DNA from 3 places in the Sporomusa termitida genome. Region 2 is predicted to be linked to each of the others. Evidence: riboswitches for the same ligand, from Rfam matches in the RefSeq annotation. Region 2 holds a riboswitch; each other region holds the start of a gene.
The links. A riboswitch is a leader RNA that binds a small molecule or an ion and turns the genes downstream of it on or off. The one in region 2 is predicted to bind cobalamin.

Region 1: another riboswitch for cobalamin. It lies ahead of SPTER_RS13600 (TonB-dependent receptor domain-containing protein); the one in region 2 lies ahead of SPTER_RS01705 (ABC transporter substrate-binding protein).
Region 3: another riboswitch for cobalamin. It lies ahead of nikB (nickel ABC transporter permease); the one in region 2 lies ahead of SPTER_RS01705 (ABC transporter substrate-binding protein).

The regions. Positions count from the first base shown of each region.
Region 1 is NZ_CP036259.1:2,864,410-2,870,537, forward strand. It holds gene SPTER_RS13600 (TonB-dependent receptor domain-containing protein) at 1-4,427, opposite strand, end outside; cobalamin riboswitch at 4,880-5,060, opposite strand; gene SPTER_RS13605 (hypothetical protein) at 5,162-5,359, opposite strand; gene SPTER_RS13610 (helix-turn-helix domain-containing protein) at 5,729-5,995, shown strand.
Region 2 is NZ_CP036259.1:367,029-373,156, forward strand. It holds gene SPTER_RS01685 (VWA domain-containing protein) at 1-1,022, shown strand, start outside; gene SPTER_RS01690 (MotA/TolQ/ExbB proton channel family protein) at 1,062-1,697, shown strand; gene SPTER_RS01695 (ExbD/TolR family protein) at 1,684-2,094, shown strand; gene SPTER_RS24480 (energy transducer TonB) at 2,094-2,819, shown strand; cobalamin riboswitch at 2,930-3,112, shown strand; gene SPTER_RS01705 (ABC transporter substrate-binding protein) at 3,310-4,317, shown strand; gene SPTER_RS01710 (FecCD family ABC transporter permease) at 4,292-5,323, shown strand; gene cobN (cobaltochelatase subunit CobN) at 5,358-6,128, shown strand, end outside.
Region 3 is NZ_CP036259.1:4,213,184-4,219,311, forward strand. It holds gene nikC (nickel transporter permease) at 1-559, opposite strand, end outside; gene nikB (nickel ABC transporter permease) at 560-1,501, opposite strand; cobalamin riboswitch at 1,686-1,879, opposite strand; gene SPTER_RS19665 (ABC transporter ATP-binding protein) at 2,262-3,083, opposite strand; gene SPTER_RS19670 (taurine ABC transporter substrate-binding protein) at 3,105-4,139, opposite strand; gene SPTER_RS19675 (ABC transporter permease subunit) at 4,162-4,974, opposite strand; gene SPTER_RS19680 (aminotransferase family protein) at 5,032-6,128, opposite strand, start outside.

The DNA.
Region 1 (6,128 bases), 2.5 Mb from region 2:
ACCTTTTCGGCTCGCACGACCGGCGTCAGCTTGAAATCACCGGCCTCATTCAGGGTAATGGTATCCTGCAGACTGAAATGGTACTCCAGGATTTTATATTGATCGATATATTTTCGATTGCCTAAACCAAGATTCAAATTCAGGGTATCCTGTTCGCTGACATTGGCCTTCATGGTTTCACGACTGACGTCGCCGCTGAATTCCAATAAGTGACTGTCGCCCATTTTGTAGGCCGTATTCAGGTTAAAGCCCCATTTTTTCGAATGGTAATGGGCCCACAGTGTCCCCGGATATTGCGGGTCTTCCATACCGACGACAGCGCCGGGTATGGGGGCGTTGGAAACCCCTGCCGCCAGCAAAGCGGCGAGACGTTTATAATAGCCGGTGTTAAAATAATCCTTTTTGTTGTCCAGATAGCTGACCTGCCAGCCCCAATCCAGGTTGCCCGCCGTAGCCCGGCGGCCCAGCAGGAATTCCTTCTGGTCAATATCCTGCGCCCGGTCCCAAAAGCCCTTTTCATAGTTTTCTTTATTGAGATTAATCAAGGTGCTTGGTACGCCCGGGTTATAGCCCTCATTAGGATAAAGATTATTACCGACACTGGCCGGCAGTTCCTCATGGAGTTTTTTCCAGGACACCTTGGCCAGCCACTGCTCGTCCTGCCATTTCACCATGCCGTTGCTGTTTTGGTAGCCGTTGCTTGCCCGCTTAACATCTCCCTCCCAATAGCGGGGGCTATCGTGGGGATACGTATTATGAGCATAAAAATCAAAATCGCCGCCCCAGATATCGCGCTGGAAGGTTGCCAGCAAGCTGCCGCTGCCGACCGGCGCCGTAAACTGGTAATTACCGGTATAGCCGCCGTAGGATTTCACGCCTTGCGACACCATGCCGCCCAATTGATCCGGTTTTTTGGTGACAATGTTGATCACGCCGCCCAGCGGAGCGCCGCCGAACCGGGCCGGCACATAACCGCGGTAGACTTCGATACGCTCGACATTATCCACCGGTATGGCTGAGAGATTAACCGCGCTTTCGCTGTTGAGGTTCATTAACACCCCGTCGACAAAGACCTTAACCTGCGCGCCGGTTGCGCCGCGCACCCGGGCAACCGTATAGTGACCGGCGCCGGTGATGCGCTGCACATAGAGCCCCGGCACCGCTTCCAGCATCGCCGGCAGGTCCTTTTGTTCCCCCTTATAGGTATTGGGATAAATAACCGATACCTGGCCGGGGCTCAACTTCTTTTCCCAGTCAGGCCGGGCCGCCTCGACGGTGACGGGGGCAAAGGCAAATTCACTGGCGGCGCCGGTTGGCAGCGTGACCACAGTTGTGTCTGCTGTCACTGCCGGTGCAGCCTCACTGGCCGAATAGCTTACAGTCGTATTGTCTTGATTTTCAGCATTACCTGCTGTTTCAGGACGATTGGGTTCTGCTACACTTGGCGGTACTTCTGTTGGCGCCGTCACCTGCCGCTCCGGCAGTCGCGGCTCAACCGGCGGCGCCTGTCCCATCACTACGGTCGTTGTCTGGGCCTTGTCAGCGCCAGGCACTGCGGCCGCACTGCCGCTGTCAGCGGCGGCCCCGCTGCCGGTCACGCCTTTGCCGCCGCCAAAGCCGCCCCAGGCAAAGTCCAGCTTGCCGTCAATGCGCCAGTCACTGCCGATATCGCTGCCGGTCGTTTTTACAAAATCAAGATTTAAATTGCCGTCCGGTGAAATCTTCATCGTGCCGCCGACATTAAATTCCCACCAGGTATCCTTGCCGCCGGCAGCGGCGATAGATCGGTTTTGATAGCCATACACGGCATGAATATCCTGTTCGCCGGCAAATTCATGGGCCAGATTGACGCCGGCATAGATGGTGCCTTTGTCGTTGATTTCTTTGCCCAAGCGCAGATGCAGCCTGCCGGTGGCATTGTCATACCCTCTTTGATTAATCCGCAAATGATTGCTGAGTTGATACGTGGTTGCGTCAACATGCCCCAGGAAGAAGGAGGCGGCCGGTTCCCACCACCAGTTGTCCGCCAAAGCATTGAGCTTACCGTATTGCAGGCCCATTCCGTAGCCCCAGGTGCGGGACGTACCGTCAACTATGCCGCTGTTACCCGTACCGTCGCCCAGATTGGCAACCATGCTGAATTCATTTTTCAGTTTGCTTGCGGTTACGCCTGCATCAAGATAATGCCCTTTATCGCCAACCCAGGTGCCGTACAATCCGCCGCCGAGGCTGTCTTGCTCCCCGCTGCCGCTTTGCGTAGTCGACTTGCCGTCAATTTTATTGAGATAAAAACCGGTATAAACTCTGCCGTTGTAGAAGGCTTTATTTAAAAGCTTGTCGTAACCGACTTGAACCCCGTTATAGCTTTGGTCAAAGCTGCCGCCATAACGGCTCTTGCCGTCGACTTTGCCGTGATAAGCCTGGGCCCAGACGTTTTCCCGGCCGTCGCCGTCAGCCCCTGCCGCACTGTACAGGTCGGTGCTGCCGCCATAGCGGCCATGCAAATCAGCGGTACGGCGGAACATATTCAGGTAACTGCTGCGCCATAGGTTATTATTGATAATCGAATTGTCGCTGACGGCTTTACCGGTCGTCGACATTTCGCCGGTATCAACAAAGCTATAGCTCTTCAGCCACCAGGCGGTTCCTTTTTTCGCAGCCGCATCCTCAGGATCGGTGAAATAGTTATCGGTCTGCTCAATCACCGGCGTAATCTCATAGGTGCTGAGGACGCCGTCGGCAACAGATGTTTGCGCCGTCACGGTAAAGTTTTCGGCGCCGTTTAAGATGCCTACTAATACCGGCAAATTAACCTGCCCACTATCGTTGCTTCTTAGCACGGCTTCTCCCGCCGGCAGATATCCTAAGCCCGGCACCCAGCCCAACTGCAGGTTTAGATTGGTTTTGCCATATTGCGCGTCGGCCTGCGTAGCCGTTGTAATATAAACGCTGTCGGTATTGCCGGTGCTAAAATACATCGCCGAGTTGAAATCGTTCGGGGTCACAAACCCTCTATCACTAATTTTGCCAGTCCCGCTAGCCGGCGCATGCTGCAGCGCGGCATCCATGCTGTAATTGCCTAAACGAAAGGTGGTGCCTGCCGCTAACGTCGCATTTTCAATAAACAGACTGCGGGCAATCTTGTGTAGAGAGTATCTATTGGGTTCATTGGTGTATTCGCTGAAATCAACTATTTTGCCGATTACATTGTCATACAGAAAATAGCCCTGAATAAGGCCGATCTCACCGTTGCTGATTGCACCAGAATCATTATAATTAATAACATGATTGATCAATGGATCCTCGCCTGAGGTATTCGCATAAGTTAAGTCGATAACAGAATTGCTAACGGTGCTTACATCTTTTACCGTAATCGCCGTTCTTACATCGGCTGGCAGAGGATCTAAGCTTTGACCATTTTGCCAGTCTATCGTGCCGCCGCTGCTGTTAGGAATAAGATTGCCGTCACTGTCCATAACCCAGTTCTTATTAATAGCATAATCCGTATCCAGAACCGAGCCGCTTGCCCCATAGAGCACCCGGTCCAGCGGCCGCCAGCTATTGTCGCTGGACTCGCCGACTTTTACTTCATTATAGGCGTAAGTTTTCTGTCCCGGCGTTAGGTTGGCAACAGTTTGCGTAAATTGAAACAAGCTGGAGGTGTCTTCCAGTTTTAATGCACTCTCTCCCACTACCTCGTAGTCAGGTAGCGTAGCAATAATCGTATTCACATCTGGCATAGTCATCCCCTGCATTTTGGCTAATTCGGCGTCCGTAAGCTTAACTAGGTAGTATTCATATTGCGGCGCATATTCCTTTACAAAATCCGCCAGTTGCTGTTCTTTGTCACTGCCGTCAGGAAGAGCCATAATATCCGCCAAACGCTGCTGGGTAGCAATATCTAACAGGTTCTTCTCATTAGCATTAATTACATTGGTAACGCCAGTACCTACGAAACCTTTTGTAAGCCAGTTGGATCCGCTTACCCCCGTGACGACCGACCAACAATACAACTTTCCGTTTATTTTGACCGCCAAGGCATTATACTGCATATTTTGCGGATTGTTGCCGGCATCCGCCAGGGGAGTTATGGCCCTGAACAAATTTCTTGCCCCTGTCAGTCCAAAAAGATTATAATTGGTGCCATTATAGGTATAATTCAATTGCGAACTGTTAATCTGTAGCGGATAATAGCTAGTAGCCTCATTCGCCGGCTGATAACCGCCACTCAGAAAAGCATCCCTGCTCCCGGTTCCCGGATCTATATATTGGTAATCAGCCGTAGTGTTGTTCGCCCAAGCGACCGCCGGCAAGGCCATTACCCCCAGCGCCAGTGTACAGGCGACACAAGCCACCCGGCTTTTCGCGCCACAGCGATCGCGAACTGATTTCGCCCGGCCGTTATTTTTCGCCAGTTCGGATACCACCTGCCAACAGGAGCGGGTCCGGTTCCAAACGACTTTATAGATATGATTTAAAATTTTTTATCATTCCTTTTCTTTCCATCCCTAACCATCCCTGGATACCGGATGTTACCCCGCCAGCAAGCTGCCTGTCCATAAGATAAGGATGTTTCTTACTTTATCTATTTGTTAGCTATTGTTTTACTTTGGTTATGACGTCGGCCATGATATCCGTACCGCCGTAAACTACGGTGGCGGCATCCAGAACCGCTGTTAGGCCCCCCTTCGGCAACATGCCAATCAATATGTTGTATTCGCGGACAGAGCTTGTACGCTGATAAATCCTTAAAATATGGGCCGAAAAGCCAACGAATAATACCGAATAAAAAAACTCCCTTGTTGGGAGTGCTTACGCTAACCAGCCGGAATCCGGTCTTGGTTTTTCGTAATCTCCTCCCTGTCACTCGCAGGTAAAATGGCGATTGCTGGATAAGGCAGTTCTCCTGACTCCGGTTCATAGCGCCCCACGCCTTCCCAAAGCTTTCACTCCAGTGGCATTGTGCGAGATTGCTCCCCGTTACAGTGGCGGGACCGTGTTGGCTTTGCACCAAACTTCCCTATTAAGCCCCGAAGGGCACCTATCCCAACGTTATTGTATTGTTTCTTTCTGTTAATCGTATATGTTCTTTCAGGCCAATATTACTCTTTGTCCATCAACGAAATTTCCGCGTGTCCGGCTCAATAGGCTATATTGCTTATTACTCGCGGGGTCCTTGCCTCTTACATTTGATGCCAAACGACAGATACGTTTCCAGCACTGCGATAATGACATCTTCTTGTGCATCGCCTGTATCGTCCTCCAAAGCTTCGCGCACAATGTGTTTGATCTGCTCGGCATGATAGCCGCAATCCAAAAGCTTCTGAGTTAATTGATTAATCTGTTCCTGTTTTGTCAATCTAATCTACCCCAATACTGCCGGACATTGGTTATTCTTTTTTCCACCTGCTGCACCGCAGGCTTGAGTCTTCTTTCCCTCCTTTTCGGTAACGATTTGTCTCGGTTTAATCCCTAAGTATCATTGCATTAGTCTGATTCCCCTTCACTCTCCTTTCACCAAGCAACTTCCATTTTACTTGGTTGGTGCAGGCGCATATGTTCATAAATAGTGCTGAACAAAAATCTTATTTTTCTATCAATTCACGCCGCACCATTTACCAATCACTATATAGTATAGCTTTGTTTCATTATATTTGCAATATATAACAATATTTTTGAAACTTTCTTCAATCCTGCTACATCTATAATAAATATGAGGTGAACTTGTGTGCAGGATAACTTTTTAGATAAATACCGGGAAATCGGCCGGCGAATTGCTTTTTATCGTACAAAGCGCGGGCTGTCGCAAGATGCATTAGGCGAAAAGATTAACTATAGCAAAAGCTATATATCCAAGATCGAAGCATCAAATTCAGATGTTACTTATTCATTGGATATTTTATTTGCGATAGCGGCAGGATTGCAACTTGACCCGGTCATTTTCTTTTTACCGATTAATGAAGAGAACTTTGATAAACATAGGACAGATAATTAAGTGATTTAGCAACTTTCAGCTATTCCAGCTTTGTCCAACATTTGCAAAACAAAAGAAGCCTCCCTGTGATCATAGCATCCAGAGAGGCTTCTTGTTATCAATAAAAAATTGCATCGCAATCCCCTCCCCGGTC
Region 2 (6,128 bases):
AGGAGCAGGAGCCGCCGCCACCGGCGCCACCGGAACAAGCGGAAGGGGAACAAACTCAGGATCAGCCGCAGGAGCAGCAGCAAGAGCCGCCGCCGTTTGAACAGCCGGAGAATCAGCAGCCGGAGGATCAGTCTGATTCCTCAGCAGCGGAACAACCGCCGGGAGAAGGCCGTGATCAGGAGAAGGTGGCTGATATTGATACCCAGTTTCCCTTTGTCCGGATGGAGTTATCCTTGCCGCAGGACCGGCAGGAGCGACGCGGTAACGGGAAACGCAGCCTGACGCGCACTGATACAAAGCAGGGGCGGTATGTACGGGCCGGAATACCCCGTGGGGCTGTGACCGACCTGGCTTTTGACGCCACCCTGCGGGCGGCAGCACCGCACCAGCGGTTCCGGGATAAAGGGAACTGCTGTATTGCGATTGAGCGGGCCGACCTGCGGCAAAAGATTCGGGAAAAGCGAATTGGCAATACCTTTTTGTTTGTTGTCGATGCCAGCGGCTCCATGGGCGCGCGTGAGCGTATGCGGGCCGTGAAAGGCGCCGTGTGCGCCATGCTGCAGGATGCTTACCAGCAACGCGATCAGGTCGGATTAATTGCTTTCCGGCGCCAGACCGCGGAGGTATTGCTGCCGGTCACCCGCAGTGTGGATTTGGCCCAAAAATGTTTGCGGCATTTGCCGACCGGGGGCAAAACCCCGCTGGCGGAAGGGCTGGCTGCCGCTCTGGCAGTACTGGCTGCGCGCCGGAAGAAAGAACAGGATATGCAGCCGGTGCTGGTGCTTGTTACCGATGGACGGGCCAATACGGCGGCAGACGGGGGCAACGGTATTGACGAGGCGCTGGCGATTGCCGCAAAGATTAAAAAGGCCGGTGTTCATAGTGTGGTCATTGATACCGAAAGCGATTTTGTCAAGTTAGGGCTGGCGCGGACTGTCGCCCGGGCAATGGGCTCCAGTTATTATAGCCTGGGTGAGCTTTCCGATAAAAATATTATGCATATTGTCAGGAATTTGCCTTAAATAATACCGGCTTAGCCGGAAAAAAACGGAGGAGTAGTTATGGAGTTTGTCGCCGAGAGCGTTAGTGTGTTTTATAAAGGCGGACCGGTTATGTATCTGATTCTGGCCTGTTCCTTGCTGGTAGCGGCCATTGGGGCCGAGCGTTTTCTCTATTACAAAAAAATGAACACCGACATGGAGGGGTTTACGGCCCGGCTTACACCGTTACTGGAACGGGGCGACTGGGAGACCGCTTATGAACTGTGCCGGGAAACCGATGGCATTGCTGCTGCCGTTGCCGGCAAAGGCATTCATTATTTACTGCGCGGCTGCGCCAACCTTGAGAGTGTGCTGGAGGGGGAAGCCGCCTTGGCGGTAGCCCGGTTACGGACAAATTTAAGCCATTTGGATACAGTGGTGACAATTGCCCCCTTGCTGGGCCTGTTAGGAACGGTAATCGGCATGATTAGCTCCTTCAGCGTGATGAACATCAAAGCCGGCCAGCCGCAGGCAATCACCGGCGGGGTGGGGGAAGCGCTGATTGCTACGGCTTCCGGTCTGTGTGTGGCTACGCTGGCGATGATCATATACAGCTATTTTAATCACCGCCTGGATGGATTGATTACAGATATCGAGCGTGTCTGTGTTTTGTTGATGGGGCAGATGAAGCGGGAGAAGCGCCATGAAACTGCGTAATCTGCGGCAGGACCGCCAGCCTAAACTGATGATTATTCCCCTGATCGATATCATCTTCTTTCTGCTGGTGTTTTTCATTATGAGCACTCTGTACATGGTTGATCAGCAGACGATTGCGGTAAATTTGCCTCAGGCTGCCTCGGCTCAGTCGGACAGACCCCAGAGCGTGGCCGTTGCGGTCACCAAAGAAGGGCGGATTTTGTTTGAGCAGGAGGAAATACCGCTGGACTTGGTGAAAAGGCGTGTCCAGATAGAATTGGGCAAACAAAACGACGTGGTTTTTGTATTGCGGTCTGATAAACAGGCGGAATACGGGCAAGTCGTGGCGGTACTTGATGAAATGAAACTGGCCGGGGCCCACCGGGTAGCGATTGCAACAGAAAGGAAGGATAAATAATGGAATGGGCGACAGGATTGCGCTGGCGCAAGGCGATAATTATTTCACTGGTCTTTCACGGTTTCGTCTTGCTGGGGGTTGGCTGGCTGGGTTTCAAGGCCCTCCTGCCGGTGGAAGTTCCTGAAACGATAATTGAACTGGAATTAGCCAGCGAGCCTGAAGGGGCGCCGATGGCGGCGGCTCCGGCCGCTGCGCCGGCACAAGCCAGCGAGCCGGTTGCCGAGCCGGTTGCCAAACCGGTTATCCGCCAGGTACAGCCTGAGGCGGTTGTAGCTGACGAAATTATTCCTGAACCGGCAGTGGAAGCCAGCAATATGGCGGTTGTGGCTGCTGATACTGCCGCCGCCGGCAGTGGCGAGTCGTCAGCGACGGGTGGCACCGGCACCGGCACTGGCACCGGTGCTGCCGGCAGCGGTACCGGGGCCGGGGGAACCGGTACCGACAAAGGCATTATCCCCCCCAACGTTTTAGCCGGCAAAGAACCGCCCTATCCGGAAAGCGCCCGGCGTAATGGTCTGGAGGGGACCGTGGTGTTACGGATTGAGATCAGGGAGAATGGGCGGGCCGGCGCGATCAGCATTCAACAATCAAGCGGTTACGAATTGCTGGATAAAGCAGCAGCCAACTCAGTGCAGGGCTGGCGTTTTGTTCCAGCCAAAATCCGCAGCACCGGCAAGGCCATTGCCTGCTCTACTACCCTGCCGATCGTATTCAGACTGCGTTAATAAACAATAGGTATCGCTATGGCAGGCCTACTGCTGCCGACCAGCTGTTTTCTTATGGGAATATCGGCTGTAACAGCGGTATAGTGAATAACGGCGGAGTTGTCAGCTAATTAAATATTATGGAGACAGGTGCCCTTCGGGGCTTAATAGGGAAGTCCGGTGCAAAGCCGGCGCGGTCCCGCCACTGTAATGGCGAGCGAAACCAGGATATACCACTGAAACGGGGCGTTTTGGGAAGGTCTGGGGGAGTGATGAGCCAAAGCCAGAAGCACTGCCTGTCTGACGGTCACCGGTTTACTCACGCGCGATGAGGAGGGGATTAGAAAGCATGTATTTTGGCTGTTATTCCAGCCAGATAAGGTTTCTTTATGTTTGCAAAAACCCTCCCTGGTCCTGGCCGGGAGGGTTTATTTTTACGGAATTCCGGGGGTCTTACGAACCTGAATATAGTTAGAGAGTTGCCGGCAATGACGGAAATAAGAGGGAAAAAATGAAACAGCTGTTGTGTTTATTAATAAGTGGCCTGCTTTGTCTGCTCCTGTCAGGCTGCCCTGCCAGGCCGGTTGCTGATCAGAGCTTCGGCACCGGGCCGGGCTATACTGTAACCGACGATACCGGGTACACCATGGTGCTGCCGGCCAAGCCGCAACGTATTGTATCACTGGCCTATAGTGTTGATGAACTGCTGGTAGACCTTGTTGCCACAGAGCGGATTCTGGCCTTTAGCCGCTGGGCTGATGACCGGGGCATTACTTTTATTACCTCTGACCAGGCCGCCGCTGTTGCCAACCGGGCCGTTCCCTATGCCGAGTCCCTGATTGCGCTCAGGCCGGATTTAATCATAGCGGCAGCCGGCACTATGCGGCCGGAAGCGGTACAAACCCTGAGAGATACCGGCATTGCCGTATTTATATCCCAAAGCCCCAAAAACCTGCCGGCAGTAAAAACAAGAATAAAAACGGTTGCCGCCGCGGTAGGCGAGGAAGACAAAGGGCAGATACTCATTGCGCAAATGGAACAACGTTTGCAGCGGCTGGAAGCAACGCTGGCCCCGGTGACCGCCGATAAGAGAAAATGTGCTATGGCTTTTGACTTTACCGGGGTTATCGGCAATCGCCACAATCTGCTGGCCGATATATTCAATTATGCCCATGTGCGTAACGGTGCTGCCCGGGCAGGGGCCGGCAGTATTGAACAGGGCGAAAACCGCCTGTCCAAAGAGCAGATTATTGCCGTAAATCCCGACATATTCTTGTTACCCACCTGGAATTTTGACGGTCGCAGCGATATTGAGGCCTACCGACGGCAGATCATGACAGACCCGGCCTTGCAGCAGGTGGCCGCAGTCCGTAATAACCAGGTGAAACTGATTCCTGACCGCTATCGTTATGTCGGTTCGCACCATGTTGTTGAAAGTGTCGTAATACTGGCCACAGCCGTCTATCCAGAGCTTTTTTACAAAGAAGGGCATCATGCTGAAGCTATGCAAACAAAATAAGAGTAAAATTCTGGTATTAATTATTTCTTTTTTGCTGGTGACATGTCTGTCGCTTACATTTGGCCAGGTTGATATTCCCTTAACCGGGACGGCGGCGGTGCTGGCCTATCAACTATATATACCAGGCGTTAGTGCCGCTGATTTTACCTTTGAGCAGCAGGCGCTCCTTTGGTATATACGGATGCCGCGGACCCTGGTTGGTTTGCTGGTAGGGGCCGCCCTGGCCGTAGCCGGAGCTGTCCTGCAGGGGGTTTTTAGCAATCCCCTGGCAGATCCCGGCCTGCTTGGTGTCGCCAGTGGTGCGGCTACAGGTGCTGTTATTGCCATTGCGGCCGGTATTGGTTTTTGGCAGCTGTTCGCGCTGCCGGTTTCCGCCTTCGCCGGCGCGACTGCCGCTGTCAGCTTAACGGTTTTGCTATCTGTAAGGCCGGGGAAAATTCCGGTTATGCCGCTCCTGCTGGCAGGGATGGCAGTCAGTATCCTGGCCGGGGCACTGACTGCCGGTATTTTAACTTATATAAATGAACAGAAACTGCAGCAGTATCTGTTTTGGCTGGTGGGCAGCCTTGATTTCCGGCGCTGGGAGCATGTTTTTATAGCGTTCTGGCCGATTGGCGCCGGGATAACCGTCCTGTTTTTCCTGGCACGCCAGCTGAATGTCCTCGCCCTGGGCGAAACCGAGGCCCGGGCTGTCGGGATGGCGGTTGTGCCCTTCCGGCTGCTGATCCTGCTGATTGCTTCCCTGATTACGGCAGCGGCGGTCTGTGTCAGCGGCAATATCGGGTTTGTCGGCCTGATCATACCCCATATCGCCCGGCTGCTGGTGGGGCCGGACCACCGCCTCCTGCTCCCCGTTAGCGCCTTGGCCGGCGCCACCTTTTTAGTGCTGTGCGATACGCTGGGGCGGGTGCTGATCGGCCCGTCCGAGATACGCGCCGGTATTATGACCGCCCTGGTGGGAGTGCCTTACTTTTTATATCTGTTAAGAACAATACCGAGACAGTAGGCCCACGGCGACCGAAAATAAAGGAGTTGGGGTTATGGTAATTATTTTTACAAATGTCGAGCGGCAATGGACCATGCTGCAGCAGGCCGGCCGGTATCTCGCCGATCGTAACCTGCTGTTGGCAGAGATCCGGATTTTTTTCTTCAATGACCATGTTGCCTGGTCGCAACACTATGCAGCCTTGCTGAAAAAAAGCGACACCGTTATTTTCCTGTGGCAGGGGCCGGTTTACGAATGTGAGCTGTCGGCAAAGGCCTTTCAATTGTTAGACAGTGAAAATAGGTGTTTATATGCCTTTATGTCGACTGCCGACAGTACCGCAGACCGCATTAATGGCTTTAGGGCTGAGGAAATAAAGCAAATCCGCGATTATATCCTGTTTAGCGGCAGCAGCAACTATCAAAACCTTTTATTATGGCTGAACCATAAAACCGGCCGGGAAGCGTGCGCCTATCAGCCGCCGCAGGCGCTTGCCTGGCAGGGGCTCTATCAGCCTCAGGCCAGGGAAAAAGATGGCCTGCTGTCCACAGCGGAGTATGTGAACGCATTTTGCCGCCAAAACCGCCCGCTTGTCGGCATTCTATTTTCCCGTGAGTCCTGGATATGGCAGGATACAGCCTATATTGACGCCATCATCAGCGAACTGGCCGGCCGGGGGCTGGCTGCGCTGCCTGTATTCGGGTTGTGGGAGGATAATCAGGAACTGGCGGCGGCGGGGATAAGCAGGGCAGTAGAGAAGTTTTTTTATCGGCAGCATGAGGTTATTATTGCCGCTGTAATCAATACCTTTAAGGTCAGCCTGACA
Region 3 (6,128 bases), 1.3 Mb from region 2:
TGGGCAGAATATGACGCCATAAAAGATGCAGCGGCCTTGTCCCATTGGTTACGGCCGCTGCGATAAAATCACGCTCGCGCAGCTTCAGCGTAAGGCTGCGCCCCAAACGCGCGTACTTGGTCCAGTTCACCGCCGCCAGCGCCAAAATTGCATTTACGATATTGCCGCCCAGCATACCGGCAATGGCAATAGCCAGCACGATCCCCGGAAAAGCCAGCATCATGTCCACAATGCGCATGAGCACAGTATCCACTTTGCCGCCCGAATAGCCGGCCACCACGCCGATAAAAGTTCCTCCTACCGTAATAATAGAAACCACCATCATCGTCATGATCAACGAGGTGCGCATCCCGTAAAGAATACGCGAAAAACAGTCCCGCCCCAGCTTGTCCGTGCCGAATATGTGCTCCGCCGACGGCGCCTGCAGCGACTGCCGCATTACCGCGTCATACGGATCATAAGGAGCCAGCCAGGGCGCAAAGAGCGCAAAGCCGACAACCACAAGGACAAAAAACGTGTACAGCCCAAACAAAAACTTGTCCTTTGTCCAAAACGCCACTCAGCCTCCTCCTTTCTTCAGCCGCGGATCAAGATAGGTATAGGAAATATCGACTAACAGATTTATTGCCATATATAAAACGGCAATCCAGAGGACAACCCCCTGCACCAGCGGATAATCACGCATCGCAATGGCCTGCACCGCCATTTTGCCAAGACCGGGCCAGGAAAAGACCATCTCAATAACAGCCGCGCCGCCTAGCAGCCAGCCGATCGACAAACCCAAGAGCGTGATCAGCGGCAAACACGCATTTGGCAGCACATGCCGCCAGAGAATCTTCTGCATGGGCAAGCCCCGCATCCGGGCGCCAATGATATAATCCTGTCCCAGTTCCTCCAAAATTGCCGTACGCACCTGCCGCGTATATTTAGCCGACATCGCAATAGCCAGCGTCAGCGCCGGCAGCACCATCCGGTCAAACGACACCACGCCGCCCGCTATCGGGAACAAACCCAGCTTCAGCCCAAAAACATACAGCAGAATAAGCCCTACCCAGAAGCTCGGCATGGATACACCTAAAAACGTAATGCCGCGAATTAGATAATCAACAGCGCGGTTTCGATACACCGCCGCCAGTATCCCGCACGGCACCGAGATCAGCAGCATCATGACAATCGACGCGGCGGCGAGCACTATAGTGCCCGGCAGACACTGCCAGAGACGGTCGGCTACCGGCATCTTCGCCGAATACGCCATGCCCATATCCCCCTGCAAAACACCGGTAAGCCAGCGAAGGTACTGCACATGAAACGGCTGGTCCAGGCCCAGCTGCGCCCGCGTTTCGGCAATCGTTTCCTCCGAAACAATGGTATCGCCTACCTCCAGCAACATCTCCACCGGGTCCCCCGGCGACAGATACATCAGAGAAAACGTCAGCAGGCTCACACCGAAAAGCGTAATAAGCATCTGCGCCAAACGATGCAAAAGCTCTTTTCTCTTCAAGGCACCTTCTCCTCTCTGTTCAACAAAAATCCGGCTAGAATCATTTTCTTAACGAGAAGAAAAGGATTCTAGCCGGATTAAACAACTGCCCAGGCAGTCGTACTGCGGTCATATGCAGAAAATCAGACAAGAGCGCTGATTGGCACACACGCACACATCCATTTCCTTATCACGCGTAAGTCAACAATGAATCTTATTATAAGCAGGCTTTCTGGCTCATAGATCATAACCTTGCTTCCGTCTTCCCAGAGTTTCTCCAGTGACGATCTTCGAAGCAGGCTCCCTATTTACAGCTGCGGGACAGCACGGGATTTTCACCCGTTTTCCTCTCATCGTTCAGCAGTGAATGCTGCTGACACTTATAACGTTCTGTATAAAATTGTCATTAATAATAAAAATTTGGCTATTTGTATTGTTTTTATTATTATATAAATACGCGACAATGATTGTCAACCATTATTTTACTGATAAGTATTCCTCACAGGTATAATTGTACTAAAAAGGAAATATTACTATATTCACCGAATTAACCAGTCTGTTAACTATTCCTTTTGATTCTCGTAAAACCTGCAATCAGCATCATTTATGGTTGATATTTCAATATTGATTGGGCATCCCGGCCTTCTCCCAAAGGTGAAGCCGGCGAGCATTCTTATGCTTGCCGGCCTTTTGCGCCGTTGCGAGTAGAAATTAGCTGCCGATTAAGAATACGCCTCTCAGCTCCAGCTCTTACACCAGATGCGCTAATGTCGTGCTAAGGTTATATAATATAGCTAATCTCCTGCCGGTTAATCAATTCGAGGATTTCTTCGCGCGCCTGTAAAAATTGCGCTGTATAGCGTACCCGGTTAGAATTCTCCCCGGAGATTGCATAAGTGAAGGAGGTTTTAAATTCTTTCACAATGCGCCCCGGCCGCTTGGACATAACCAGCACCCTGGTTCCCAGGGCCAGCGCTTCATCCACATCATGGGTAATAAATAAAATCGTGCATTTCGATTCCCACCATATGTTGCGCAACAGGCTTTGCATCTGCTCGCGGGTCAGGGCGTCCAGGGCCCCGAAAGGCTCATCCATCAACAGTACGCGGGGTTTATTAACCAATGACCGGGCAATAGCTACCCGTTGTTTCATACCGCCCGATAATTCGTACGGCTTATGATTACCGAACTCCTCCAAACCCACTTTCCGCAGATATTCTTCGGTAAGCTGCCGGCTCTCACTTTCAGGGATATTGCGCATTCTTAGCCCAAACCGGACATTATCCCGGGTGGTCAGCCAGGGATACAGGGGCGGCTGCTGAAACACAACCCCCCGATGCCAGTCGGCCCCTTGGATTGCTGCCCCGTCCATAACAGCCTGGCCGGCCGACGGGCTGATAAAACCGGCAACAATTTTTAACAAAGTGCTTTTTCCGCAGCCCGAAGGTCCCAGCAGGCAGACAAACTCGCCTTCGTGCAGGCTAAGATCAATGTTTGCCAATGCATATATGTCAGAGTCCGCCTGATAAGTCAACGACACATTCTTCAGGACCACCACCGCATCAGCCTGCTCCTCAGCCCACCCGGGCTCACTTAACACCATACTGCAGCCTCCTGCTTACATTTACTTTAACGTAGTTTCAATATATTGGGGGTTAACGGCTTTCTCAAAAGCCTCCAGGTCCGGGGCGGTTTCGATTGCTTTTTGCTCAACCAGGAAGTCGGCGGTAGCCTTTAATACTTTAGCCAGATTACCCTTATTGGTGCTTGAGCCAAAGTATTTGTCAGCCACCTGCTCCCGGCCGGACAGCCAAATCAGTTCCCTGGTCTGCTTTAACGCCTCGGCTTTATCAATATTCAGTCCTTGCGCCAAAGCTGCGGCCGCCTCATCAGGATTGTTTTTGTAAAGGTCATGGGCTTTTTGCTGGACTTTTATATATTGAGCGACAACCTCCGGATATTTCCGGGCAAATTCTTTGCTGACAACCCCAAGATCGGCCGTTATTATGCCTTTCTCCGCTAATTTGCCACTGTCGGTGATCACCTTGCCATCGGCCAGCAATTTGCCTAAAACAGGATTCCAGACATAAGCGGCGTCAATATCGCCACGCTGCCAGGCCGCAAAAATATCAGGCGGCTGCATATCCAATATCTTAACTTCAGCCTGATTGACACCCTCCACCTTCAGGGCATTCAGCAGGCTGTAGTGAGCCGTGGAGCTAAACGGCACCGCCACTTTTTTACCTTTCAGGTCCTGAACTGAATTAATATTGGCAGTGTTCTTTACCGCCAGCGACTCGGCCGCCCCGATAACATCATGAATCCAGAAAACCTCATAGCCAAGCCCCTGGGAGATGCCGACAGCAGCGGGCGTACTCCCCATTAACCCAATATCAATACTGTTTGAGGCAAAGGCGTTGTTGACATCCCGGCCGGAATCAAATTTTTTGAAATTAACCTTTACTCCCAGCTCACTCTCATAAAAACCTTTCACCTTGGCTACGATTTCGTCATTGGGTATATCCTGAAAACCAATAGTGACCACTTCCGGCTTCGCCGGTGTACCAGCCTGGTTGCTCTGGCCGCAGCCGGTCAATTGCAGGGCCACAGCCAGTATCAGCCCGCCTGCCACCAACAATTTTTTCCATTTTTTTCTCATTAACAACCTCTCCCTTTTCTGTTTATTCTTTTCCTTTCCAAGGTACGATCCTTTGCTCGGCAAACCTTATTATCCTGTCAATCATAATACCGGTTATGCCCATAATAATAATGCCGAGAAAAATAATATCGCTTCTTAGAAATTTACTGGCATCAAGTACCATCCAGCCGATACCGGTCACAGCCGCAACCATCTCGGCCGCAACTAAAGTTGTATAAGCAACACCAATTGCGGTCCGTAAACCGACAAATATATCAGGCAGGCAGGCCGGAAAAATCACATGCAGGAAGACCTGCCTGCTGTTGGCCCCCAGTGTATAAGCGCCATCAATATAGTCATTTCTGATCTTCAGTACCCCCGCTACACAGGCAATATAAACAGGGGCAAAGCCTGCCAGATATAACAACGCAATCTTGGATGAATTCTCTATCCCCATCCATAACACCAGCAGGGTATAATAGGCCAGCGGCGGCAGCGGCCGGTAAAATTCAATCAGCGGATCCACAATAGCGCGGATTTTTGAATTGTAGCCGCTGGCTAACCCCAGCGGAATAGCCGTAATGACCACCAGCAAGAATGAAGCGATAAGGCGGAGCATGCTGTCCCCCAGGTGTGTGAGCAGGCCATTTTCTTTATAACCGTTCCTGGCAATTTCCAGAAAGCTGTTCATAACTTTGTGCGGCGAAGGCACCAGAATGTCTGACACAAGCTTTAACTCGGTAACTATAAACCACAGCAACAGCACGATACCGACTGTGCTGAACGTCAATAAGCGCTCTGTGGTAATATGCCTGCCGGCAGTGCGGCATACACTCCCAACCTCAACCCTGATCATGCCATTCCTCCTGTCCCGGCCTTACTTTCATATAACCTCACTCCCTCTGCCGCAGGGCTAAACCCGCAGCTTGCCCAGTGCTCCCCGCAGGGCAGCGGTAATTTTATCAATACCCGCTTTGTCGATAATCAGCGGCGGCGCCGTATATAAGACATTATTAAGCTCAGGGACACTGCGCACCATTCTGCCGATAATAACCCCTTCTGCTTTAGCGGCCGCCACCACCTGGGCCAGATATTTCTCAGGCAGCGGGCTCTGGGATTTTTTGTCGGCCACTAATTCAATGCCCACTAATAACCCTTTGCCCCTAACCTCGCCGACAACCGGCAGCCCGGCCAGCTCTTGCAGGCTCGCCATTAAATATGTACCCATGGCCGCACTCTGCTCCGCCAGTCGCTCCTCCTCAATGATCCTGATATTCTCCAGCGCCGCCGCCGAGCAGCCGGTACAGCCGCCAAAGGTGCTGATATCCCGGAAGTAGCCGCTTGTATCCTCCGGTTCAGCCAGAAACCTGTCAAAGATACTTTTCCTCGCAACTGTGGCCGATATCGGCATATAACCGCTTGCCAGACCTTTGGCCATGGTAATAATATCCGGATCAACGCCATAGTGCTGATGGCCAAACATTAAGCCGGTTCTGCCAAAGCCGGTAACCACCTCATCCATAATCAGCAGCACCTCATAGCGGCGGCAGATCTCCTGCACAAGCGGATAATACTCGGCAACCGGCGGAATAATCCCGCCGCCGGCGGTAATCGGCTCGACAATAACAGCAGCAACCGAGTCTTCACCTTCTGTTTGTATGACAGTCTCGAGGGCCCGGGCACAGTCAATATTACAGCCGGGATAACGCTTGCCAAATTCGCACCGGTAACAAAGAGCATGAGGGATTTCAACAAAGCCGGCCGGCAACGGCCCGAATTTCAGTTTTCGTTCTGTCTGCCCGCTGCTGGCCAGCGCCGCCAAAGTAGTACCGTGATAATCCCGGTTGCGGTAAATAATCTTATATTTGTCTCGTCGGGGATATTGCTCGCGAAAATATTGTCTGGCAATCTTAAACGCCTTTTCGTTAGCTTCGGAGCCGCTATTGGAAATATATACTTTCGGCAGCCTAGGCAATAAGGCCGCCAGCTTCTGGGCCAGCAAAATATAAG